DNA from 2 places in the Lapillicoccus sp. genome. Region 1 is predicted to be linked to the other one. Evidence: predicted binding sites of a transcription regulator. Region 1 holds the regulator's gene; the other holds the start of a gene.
What was found. Region 1 encodes LexA, which represses DNA repair genes until DNA is damaged. Its sites were predicted from a motif close to TCGAACANNTGTTCGA; they were not measured.
Positions count from the first base shown of each region.

Region 2: a site for LexA is predicted at 3,303-3,318, ahead of ACLL9L_RS10985 (DUF222 domain-containing protein). Genes of this name have one in related genera too.

Region 1 is NZ_JBKJPP010000205.1:15,939-21,111, reverse strand. Features, by position in the region: gene ACLL9L_RS16970 (LysR family transcriptional regulator) at 1-700, opposite strand, end outside; gene ACLL9L_RS16965 (hypothetical protein) at 1,122-1,256, shown strand; gene ACLL9L_RS16960 (Sir2 family NAD-dependent protein deacetylase) at 1,288-2,196, shown strand; gene lexA (transcriptional repressor LexA) at 2,242-2,988, opposite strand; gene ACLL9L_RS16950 (LysM peptidoglycan-binding domain-containing protein) at 3,290-3,670, shown strand; gene ACLL9L_RS16945 (hypothetical protein) at 3,902-4,201, shown strand; gene ACLL9L_RS16940 (alpha/beta hydrolase) at 4,236-5,173, shown strand, end outside.
Region 2 is NZ_JBKJPP010000127.1:26,341-31,513, reverse strand. Features, by position in the region: gene ACLL9L_RS10990 (SNF2-related protein) at 1-1,639, opposite strand, end outside; gene ACLL9L_RS10985 (DUF222 domain-containing protein) at 1,811-3,244, opposite strand; gene ACLL9L_RS10980 (hypothetical protein) at 3,398-3,601, opposite strand; gene ACLL9L_RS10975 (SDR family oxidoreductase) at 3,825-4,658, opposite strand; gene ACLL9L_RS10970 (SDR family NAD(P)-dependent oxidoreductase) at 4,702-5,173, opposite strand, start outside.

The sequences.
Region 1 (5,173 bases):
CGGCGATGTAGTCCTCGGTCTCGAACGACACGGTCGGGCTGAATCCCGACTGCCGGGCCAGCGCGAGCAGGTGACCCCGACACCGGGGACAGCCGGCGATCCACGACTCACCGGCAAAGTCAGCGAGCTCGGCGTGGCCCTTGGCGGCCAGCGGGTGGCCCTTCGGGACCGCGAGGCGCACCTCGTCGTCGAGGAGCTTGCGGGTGACGAACATGTCGAGGTCCTCGCCGCGGGCGATCTCGCCGCCCTCGTAGGCGAAGGCCACGGCGATGTCGCACTCACCGGCCCGCAGGGCGGCGATCGACTCCGGTGGCTCGCCCTCGCTGAAGGTCACCGTCACGTCCGGAAAGCGCTTCTTGACCAGGGCCAGCGCCCGCGGCACCAACGACGCCGAGGACGACGGGAAGGCCATCAGCCGTACCCGACCCGAGCGAAGCCCCGCGATGGCAGCGACCTCCTCCTCGGCCGCGTCGAGCGCCGCCAGGACCCCGACCGCATGCCGGGCGAGGACCTGACCGGCCTCGGTGAGACGCACGTTGCGCCCGATCCGCTCGACGAGGACCGTTCCGCTGCGCTGCTCGAGGCGCCGGACCATCTGGGAGACGGCCGGTTGGGAGTAGCCCAGTGAGGCGGCAGCGCCGGTGAAGCTTCCCTCGTCGGCGATGGCGCGCATCACGCGCAGTCCGGCAGCGTCGATCATCGGCCCAGTCTATAACGTCTTGTTATCGAATCGCCACGTTCCTGCTGCTCCGGTGATCTCAGAGTCCGACGCGGATCCGGTGTCGGGCGGGTGTCAGCGATGGGTGCCCCGTTCCACCTCGGGGCCCTGCGCCGGCTCGACGAGCTGGGGTCCCCGGCGGACTGCCGACGGTGAGTGCCGTCTCCGGTGGGTCGATCATCGCCGTGCTGCGGAGCGACCCCCGTCTCACCTGGCCGGGTGAGCAGGACGCCACGCAGGCGGGGGTGGTGGGCTTCGAGGAGGCTGGTTGCCGAGCCGATGCGGGCCATGGCGTGGCACAACCTGCGCACCCCGGCACTGCTCTCGAAGGCGTGGCCCTCGCGCTCATTCATCAGGACGCCGCCGTCCGTGCGCTCGCGGACCAGTTCGTCCGGCAGCTCCCGTGGTGGTCGACTCCGTTGCGGGACAACGCCGCCGACGCGCCTCGCGCCTCCCGCACGACGAGGTGGCCGACCCGGCATACGCGCTCGCGGCCCTGCGCGACTCCGAACCGCGCACCGTGGTCGGCCGGTTCTGAGCGCCCGGAGGGGGCATTGGATACTGGAGCGGTGACCTCGAGCGCCCCGCAACCCGCGACCCCCACCGAGCCGTCGGCGCTGACCGACCTCGTGCGCCGCGGGAGCGTCGTCGTGCTCTCCGGGGCCGGTCTGTCGACCGAGTCGGGGATCCCGGACTACCGCGGGCCGGACGGGACACGACGGGTGACCCCGATGCAGTACTCCGAGTTCACCGGATCCACGGCCGCCCGCCAGCGCTACTGGGCGCGCAGTTTCATCGGCTGGCAACGCTTCTCACGCGCCGAGCCCAACGTCGGTCACCGCGCCGTCGCCCGCCTCCAGCAGCTCGGCGTCCTCGACGGCATCATCACCCAGAACGTCGACGGGCTGCACCAGGCGGGCGGGGCTCGCGACGTCGTGGAGCTGCACGGGAGCCTCGACGTCGTCGTCTGCCTCACGTGTGGCGACCGCACGGGACGGCTCGACCTCGACGAGCGGATGACCCTCGCGAACCCGGGCTTCTCCGACCGGGTCCTGGGCGTCGTGGCCGACGGGTCCAAGGTCTCCAGCCAGATCCGCCCGGACGGCGACATCGTCCTCGATGACGAGGTGGTCACGAGCTTCGTCCTGCAGCTGTGCCTCGTCTGCGGGGCAGACACCCTCAAGCCCGATGTGGTGTTCTTCGGTGAGTCGGTCCCCAGGCCCAAGGTGGAGCAGTCGTTCGCCCTGGTCGAGGCGGCCTCGTCCCTGCTGGTGCTCGGGTCGTCGCTGGCGGTGATGAGCGGCTACCGGTTCGTGCGACGGGCCGCTCGCGACGGCATACCGGTCGCCATCGTCACCTCCAGCCCCACGCGAGGTGACGCGGAGGCCACGGTGCGGATGCACACGCCGCTGGGCGAGACGCTGCACGCCCTCGTCGCCGAGCTGGCCAGCGAGGGCGTAAGAGGCGTCGACGGCTGAGTCGGCACCCGGTCCTCAGGTGTGGGGTGCTCGGATGTGGCGGGCTCAGATGCGACGCAGGACCGCGGTGACCTTGCCGAGGATCGTCGCGTGGTCACCGTCGATGGGCGAGTAGTCGGGGTTGTGCGGCATCAGCCACACCTTGCCGTTGGTCCGCTTGAACGTCTTGACGGTGGCCTCGTTGTCGAGCATCGCCGCGACGATGTCCCCGTTGTCGGCCGTCGGCTGCTGTCGCACGACGACCCAGTCACCGTCGCAGATGGCCGCGTCGATCATCGACTCGCCGACGACCTTGAGCAGGAAGAGCGAGCCCTCTCCGACGATCTGCCTCGGCAACGGGAAGACGTCCTCGACGACCTCCTCGGCCAGGATCGGACCGCCGGCAGCGATCCGCCCGACCACCGGCACGTAGGCGGCCTCGGGACGCGTGTTGCCGGAGTCGGTCTCGGTGTCGAGCTGGCCCGTGCTGAGCTGACCCGTGCTGTCGAAGATCTCGCTGGTGCCACTGTCGCCGGAGCGGTAGCCGCGCTCGCCGGCGGCGGCGTCGGGAGAGACGACCTCGATGGCGCGGGGGCGGTGGGGATCGCGGCGCAGGTAGCCCTTGCGTTCCAGCGCCGAGAGCTGGTGGGCGACGCTGCTGGGACTGGTCAGGCCGACGTCCTCACCGATCTCGCGCAGGCTGGGCGGATAGCCGCGACGGTCCACGGAGTTGCGGATCACCTCGAGCACCCGCCGCTGGCGGACGGTCAGACCGTCGCCCTGGCCGCGCTCCGGCATCTCGTGGACTGCCATGTGTCCCAACTCCTTCGTCGTCGCTGTCGTCACTGCACGGCCGGCGTCCTGTTGTTTGCGCAGGTCAGATGCCATGTCAGACCCCGGTGATGGACTACCGGACATGAGGACAGCCTACGTGTATCGAACGTCCGTTCCAAACATATGTTCGAGGCGTGTCTCGACTTTCTCGAACACCCGTGCTACACATTGTCCAAGCGTTCCATCGTACATCCGTTCGATGGACCGCTCGCCGGACCGCCACCTTCGGGCCGTCGCACCAACCGTCCCCGTCCCCGGGGTCGACGAGATGGAGGACATCATGAGTGCAGCCGTTGCATGGGAGGTCGCCCCGCTCGAGGTGCGCCCGGGCCGACCCGCCCTCCACCTCGTGCCACGCGGCAGCTCGGCCGTCGCGCGGCCCGCGGTCAAGGTCACCCGGTTCGGGCGGCTGCTCGTCACCGCCAGCACGGTCGCCATCGTCACTCTCCTCGCGCTCACCATCCTCGGGGTCGGCGCCGCCGGAGCGTCGATCGATCACCGGGTCACCGTCGACGCTGGCCAGACCCTGTCCCAGGTGGCGGCGGCCGAACTGCCGCAGCTGCCGGTATCCGAGGGTGTCGCGCAGATCCAGCTCGCCAACCACCTCAACAGCAGCCAGGTCCATGCCGGCCAGGAGCTGGCCATCCCGTCGCCCGGCTGAGGCCTCGGAACGGTCGACGTCCGCGTCGACCCCGCTGGACCTCGATCCGGCTCCCCTGACGGCTGCCAGGCCTCGACCCCCTGGTTGCCGACCTCGCGAGAGGACGAACGCCGCCCACCAACGCCGTGGGCGGCGTTCGGGCGTTCGTCACCGGCTGGACCTGTGGACAAGTGCCGGGCCACTGCTGCGTCCTGCCTAGGCTCGGATCCTTGACCGATGTGGGGAGGGGACATGTTCTTCACCGTCGATCCGGACGAGATTGGCGTGCTGGTCCGTCCGATCGCTGCTGCTGCGAATGCTGTTGCGGCCTGCGACCTTGAGGCAGATCTCGCCGTATTGGGGCTGGCGCTGCCGGGCAGCAACAGCGCCGACAGCATCCCCTCACTCGGCAGGCAGTGGGCGGCGTTGATCGTCGGGCTCAGCGAGGCGGCTTCGCTCCAGGCGGCGCGGCTCACCACTGCCAGCACGTCCTATGCCGTGAGCGAGACATCCGTGCGCGCCTCACTGTCCGGAGGCGGAGCGGAGTCGTGACCTGCTGCTCGCTGTCTGCCGAGGACCGACTGCCGTGAGGCTCACCTACGGTCAGCTGCGGCTCTGGCGGGCCGACGTGCTGGGAGAGTGCGCCCGCTCGGTGGCAGCCAACCAGCGGCGGCTGGAGGCGCTCGCCAGCCTGCTCGTCGTCAGCCCCCGCGGGGGTGGTTGCTGGGACGGGGAAGCGGCGGAGGCAGCGGCAGCACGGCATACCGAGCTGAGGGATGAGCACACGCGGGTCGTGGCCGCCGTCGTCGCCACCGCGTCGGCGTTGGACCGGGCCGCTGAGCAGGTTGCCGCGATCGCCAGGCTCGTCGAGCTCGCCGACGAGGTGGCAGGCACGCACGGGCTGACGATCACGCACTGTGGCGAGGTCGTGGAGGTGCCCGGGTGGCCGATCCCGGCGGATCCCACCGCGGCACAACAACTGTCGTCGACTCGGGAGCGGGCGCGCTGGGAGGTGCGCGACGACGTCGAGCAGTTGATCGCGCGAGCCGGTGACGTGGACGCCAGCCTCCACGCGAGTCTGGTGGCCGCCCTGAGCGGGGCCGTCGCGGCGTCCGGTGGGAGAGCTCCGGCGCCGCTCAGCCTGTCGCCGGGGGGAGGCGCCGGCGCGGGCCCGAGCAGCGTGCCGCCCGGACTCGGCGGCCCGGGGTGGACGCCGTGGGACAGCGCAGCGTGGTGGATCCTGCTGACCCCGTCCGAGCGCGATGCGGTCATCGCTGAGCACCCTGAGCGCGTCGGACCGACGGACGGGGTGCCGGCCTGGGCGCGGGACCGGGCCAACCGCGTGCTCCTCGACCGGGCCGAGGTGTGGCTCGTCGGCGTGCAGCAGCGTCTGCGGACCCTGATCGAACCGGCCCTTCCACTCCTGCCGGCCCTGGCACTGCTCCCGACCCTGCCACTCCTGCCACTCCTCCCAGTGGTCGCCGCAAGGACCGCCAAGGCGGCGGCGTCCAGTCGGCTGGAGGC
Region 2 (5,173 bases), on a different contig from region 1:
TGACGTGGTCGTCCCCGTGGGTCAGGGCGGTCAGCAGTGCGGCGAGCGGCACCGACTCACCACCGACCGAGATGTCTACGCCGAGGTCGAACCAGTCGGTGGCGCCCGGGGTGCTCGCCGCGGTGGCGCTCTCGGAGACGGACAGGCGGATCAGCGGCGCGTCGCCAGCCTCCTCGTAGTCGAGGGCCTCGCCCATGACCATGACATCGACGCCGGCGTCGTCCTCGAGGGCGGGCAGCACCTCGTCGATGAAGGTCAGCATGTCGAGGCCGTGCAGCACCTGGTCCGGGACGATGCGCGGTCGTCCCCCGACGGAGATCCGCAGGCCGGCGACGCGGTCGAGGACCTCCGGGCCGATGAGCAGGTCGCGCTCGGCGGCATGGTCGCGAGGGACGCGCCCGGCAGCCTGGGAGCCGGGGTGGACGCACACGACGTCGTCCCCGATGACGTAGGCGTAGGACCACTGCAGCCGCAGGTGGTGCCCTGCCTGGTGGGTCACGGTGAGGCTGAGCCGCGGCGGCTCGACCTCGAGGAAGGTCACGCTGTCGTCGGAGGAGATGAGCGTGACGCGCTCGCGCAGGGTGGGGACGTGGCTGACCAGGAAGGTGGGGATGTCGGCCGCCGGGATGGGCACCGACCCCAGCTGCAGGAAGCCGGCCTGCGCCCGGTCGAGCGGCGGGTCGAAGCGCATCAGGGTGAGGTCGCCGTCCCGATGCTCCACAAAGGCTCCGGCGGGAGGGTCGCCGATGAATGTCGCCTCGTCGTCGTCCGTCAGATCCGCCTCGTCGGGGAAGCTGACCACGGGCGCGAGGTGGGCGTCTCCGTCCGGGTCGTCACGGCACACGTCGAGGGCGAACCGGGCCGGCTCCTCGACGAGGTGCACCGCGCCGATCTGCTGGGGGTCCGTCAGCAGCGGTATGCCGTGCCGGTGCACCTCGTGCAGCGTGGACCACCAGCCCGCGCCGAGCTCGTCGAGGTGGATCGTGTCGTTCTGGGTGAGGTAGTACTTGCGGTGCCGGCGCTGATAGGTCTGGGCGATGTCGGCGAGGACGAGACGCTGCTCGGGGTCGAGGTTGGTGCGGTTCGCGTAGGAGTGCTCGATGCTTCCCCAGCTGACGAGGTTCTTGACCCAGGACGTCCGGCCCCGGGTGACCGGGCGGAGGCGGATGCGGGGCTGCGAGCGAGCGGGCACGACCTCCAGCAGCAACCCGAACGGGGTGGTCTGCGCCCGTGAGGGACCGTGCGGGTCGGTGGTCAGGCCGCTGAGGACGTCCTGCCAGCTGGGGGGCGGGGTGACCCGACGTGGGCCCGAGCCGCTCGTCGGGTAGGGGGTCAGCCGCGAGCGTGCGGCAGCGACCAGGGCCACCGTGTGCTTGCAGTCGTGCTCCATGGGGCAGGTGCAGGTGCTTCGCCAGTAGGAGACGTCCGTCTGGGTGTCGGGGACCAGCTCGACGGTGGTTCGGTAGCTGCGACCCTGGCTGCCCTGGACGCTGCCGTCGATCCGCGAGCCTCCATCGGCCGCCGCGACGGCGAGCACGTGACCGCGCTTGGCATAGATCAGGCCTCGGGCCAACGTCGCCGGGCCGGCAATGAGCTCGAGGTCCTCGTCGTCGAGGTCGATGACAGTGTCAACGAGCACCGGTCGGCTGTAGTCCACTCCCACCTCCTCAGCTCTCGACGGGTCTGATGGGGTCTCATCCGGGTCTCTCGGCCTGGACGCCATCGTAGGGCGCGAGGCAGACAGGGCGCGGGTCCGTGCGTGACCTGTGGACGGTGCGGCCCGGATCCTCGACAGGCTCGGGTGGCACGATCAGGCTGCGCGAATGAGCGCCTCGAACGCGGTAACCAGGGCTCCCTCATCGGCCCCACCTGGGATTCCCGGCAGACCAGGACTTCCCGGCATACCTGGCATTCCTTGCGTGTCCAGCAGATCGTGGTCGCCGGATGAATACCGCCCAGGTGGCGCCAACCCGCCAAGGACCAGGACGGGCGGCGCGGTCGACTCATAGCTGTGGCCCGTCGGCGTCGTCGTGCGCACCCGGTGGCGCCCCTGCCCGGTCACGACCTCGCAGCGCCAGCCGGGGAGCTCCTTCGCGTAGTTGCAGCGCGCACACAGGCCCTGGCCGTTGTCGGCCATGGTCTCGCCGCCCTCTGCGCTGGCCCGGACGTGGTCGGTGTGGCAGATCGGCGCATCGCACCACCGGGTGCGGCAGACCTGGTCGCGCGCGACGAGGAACCGCCGCAACAACCCGTCGAAGCTGCGGCGTCGGGAGTCCATCGCGACGAGGGTGCCGTCTGCCGGGGAGGTGAAGAGTCGACGCACCCAGACCCGGGCGACCTCTGCGAGGCGCGCCTGGTCCGGGTCGGCGCTGTGTCCGCCGGCGCGACCGGTGACGAGGTCGCGCGCGAACGCCGCTGGCACCGGACCGAACCCGGGGATCTGGGCGGGGGTGTCGTCACCCTCCAGCGTCCGGTCGGTCATGACGAGCTGGACCTCGAAGGGCACGGCGTCTGCGGTGGTCTGCCCGGTGAGGCGCTGCACGAACGTGTGCGCCATGATCTGGCCCTTTGACCGCTCGTCGCCCAGGGCCTTGGCGCTCGCGGCGGCGGCGGTGAGGGCGGCGTGGACCGCGACCCCCTGCGCCACCGGCAGGAACCCCGTCACCAGCGCCATCGTGTCCGGCGCGGGGCGGATCCTGACCCGGCGGTCCCTGATGGCTCCCCGGACCCGGCGCAGCACCGACTCGGCGTCGAGCTGATATCCGATGGCGCGAGCCCGCCGGGCCAGCTGCGCGTCGCCGAGGTGCGGCATCTCGGCCACGAGCCGGGCGTCGACCTGTCGGCGGTCCGCTGCGCTGAGGACTGCCGTCTCGCGGACCACGATGGTGGCCCGCCACTCGCTGATGGCGCCCGAGGTCAGGGCGGCCATGGTGTGCGGCATCTCCTTGACGAGCGCCTTCGCCAACCCGAGATGCCGGGACCCCTTGACCTTCGAGTCGTGACGGGCCAGGGCGATCTGGTCAGCGACCCCCCGTCCCTGCTGATCGGCAGGAAGTCCGGCGGCGGCCTGCTCCCTTCGCTGCGACGCCTCGAAGTCCACGCTCACCCGAGCCTGCGCCGCAGCCGCCGCACCCTTGAGCCGCTCCAGCAGCCCGAGCTGCGTGATCCGCTGGGTGTCGTCGATGTCGGAATCGAGGTGAGCAAGGCGCCCGACCATGGTCTCCAGCTCGACCGTCGAGAGCATCGACGGTGCGGACGTCCCGGCGGGCGGCTGCCCCGGCGTTCCGTGGGCGACGATGGACTCGAAAATGTGTCCTATTCTACGTCGTGCCGAAGACCGGGGCACGAGGTTGTGCACAGGTCAGTCCGACGGGGGCGCCCGCCCCCGCGCCCCCGCTCAGGGCGACGGCGTGTCCCGTCGGCCGCGCACGCCGCGTAGGACCAGCAGGATCCCGAGCAGGGCAACCACCGGGCCGATCACGGCCCACACGGTCACCCCGGTCATCACGCTGCCCGCGACGTACCCCAGGCCCTGCAATGTCCACAGCACGCCTACCAGCACGAGCAGGACACCGACGGCGACGAGTCCGGGACGTTTCATGGCCCGACCCTAGCCCCGGGGGGACGTTCCTCGAACATGTCGATCCACGCCCGGAGCGACGAGCTCGACGTGGGGCGGCACGGCGTCGAGCCACGCTCTGTATGCCGCGTCGAGGACCCAGAGCTCCGCGTCGACGACACCCGCAAGGCAACGGCGTTGCTCGTCCCGGTCCCCCGGGGATGGGCCCAGACGACGTGGCTCGGGGCACCCGCACACGATAGGCCTACGACGCGGAGCCGCCGTGGGCCTCGACCGAGACGTGCTGCCACTCGTTCCAGGTCGCGAGCCGGGACTCGTAGTCGGCGGTGGCGATGGCCAGCGGCGCCTCCCCGAAGAAGACCCGCAGCGGGGGGTTGTCGGAGTCCACCAGGGTGAGGATCGGTCCCCTCGTCGCGACCGGGTCACCCGGCGTGCCGCGCCGGCTGGGCCGGTTGGCCGCCTGCTCGCGCACCCCGTCGTATGCCGCGATCGCGGTGGCGTGCTTGGCCGAGCTGCCGCCCCAGTCGGTGGAGTACCCGCCGGGCTCGATGAGGGTGACCTTGATGCCGAAGCCGGCGACCTCCTGGGCCAGCGACTGGCTGAAGCCCTCCAGCGCCCACTTCGACGCGTGGTAGATGCCGACCGTGGGGAACGCCGAGATGCCGCCGATGGAGGAGACCTGGATGATGTGCCCGCTGCCCTGGGCGCGCAGGAACGGCAGCGCGGCCTGGGTGACCCAGAGGGCGCCGAAGAGGTTCGTCTCGATCTGCGCGCGGGACTCGGCCTCGCTGAGCTCCTCGACCATGCCGAACTGGCCGTAGCCGGCGTTGTTCACGACCACGTCGAGGCGGCCGAAGTGCTCATGGGCCTCGGCGACGGCGGCGAAGACGGCGTCGTGGTCGGTCACGTCGAGCGAGAGGGGGAGGATCTTGTCGCCGTGGACGGCCACGAGGTCGTCGAGGCTCGCGGCGGCACGGGCGGTGGCGGCGACGGAGTCACCGCGCTCCAGTGCGGCGATCGCCCACTCCCGACCGAAGCCTCGGGACGTGCCGGTGATGAACCAGGTCTTGGTGCTCATGTCGTTCTCCTTCAGGTGGTGGGGGTTCGGGTGCATCGCCGGGTCAGTCGTCGCTGACCTGGTGGCGGAAGCGGTCGCGCCTGGTGTGCAGGTCCCACAGGTGGCCGGCCAGGACGTCGGGGTCCTTCTCGGTGTCCCCGGCGATGATCCGGCCACCGATGACCAGCTGCGACACCTGGATGCCCTCCTCGCCGAGGACCTCGTTGAGCAGCTGCGCGTATGCCGCCTGGCCGGCGAACGCGACGGAGGTGCCGGTGACGTTGCGGCCGGGTTTGACCGCAGAGCCGCCGTTGACGAACAGGATGGTGCCACGGTTCTCGCCAAGGAAACGCATCCCCGGCAGCACCTGGTGCACCGCCGCGACGGGTCCGTAGATCGAGAACTCGACGGGTCCGACGAGGTCGGCCGGCGTGGTCTCCAGCACCGGGCGCATGAAGTCCTTCTGGGGCAGCGGGCTGTACTGCAGGACCTCGATCGGGCCGAGGGTCTCGCTCACCTGCTCCAGCGCTGCGGCG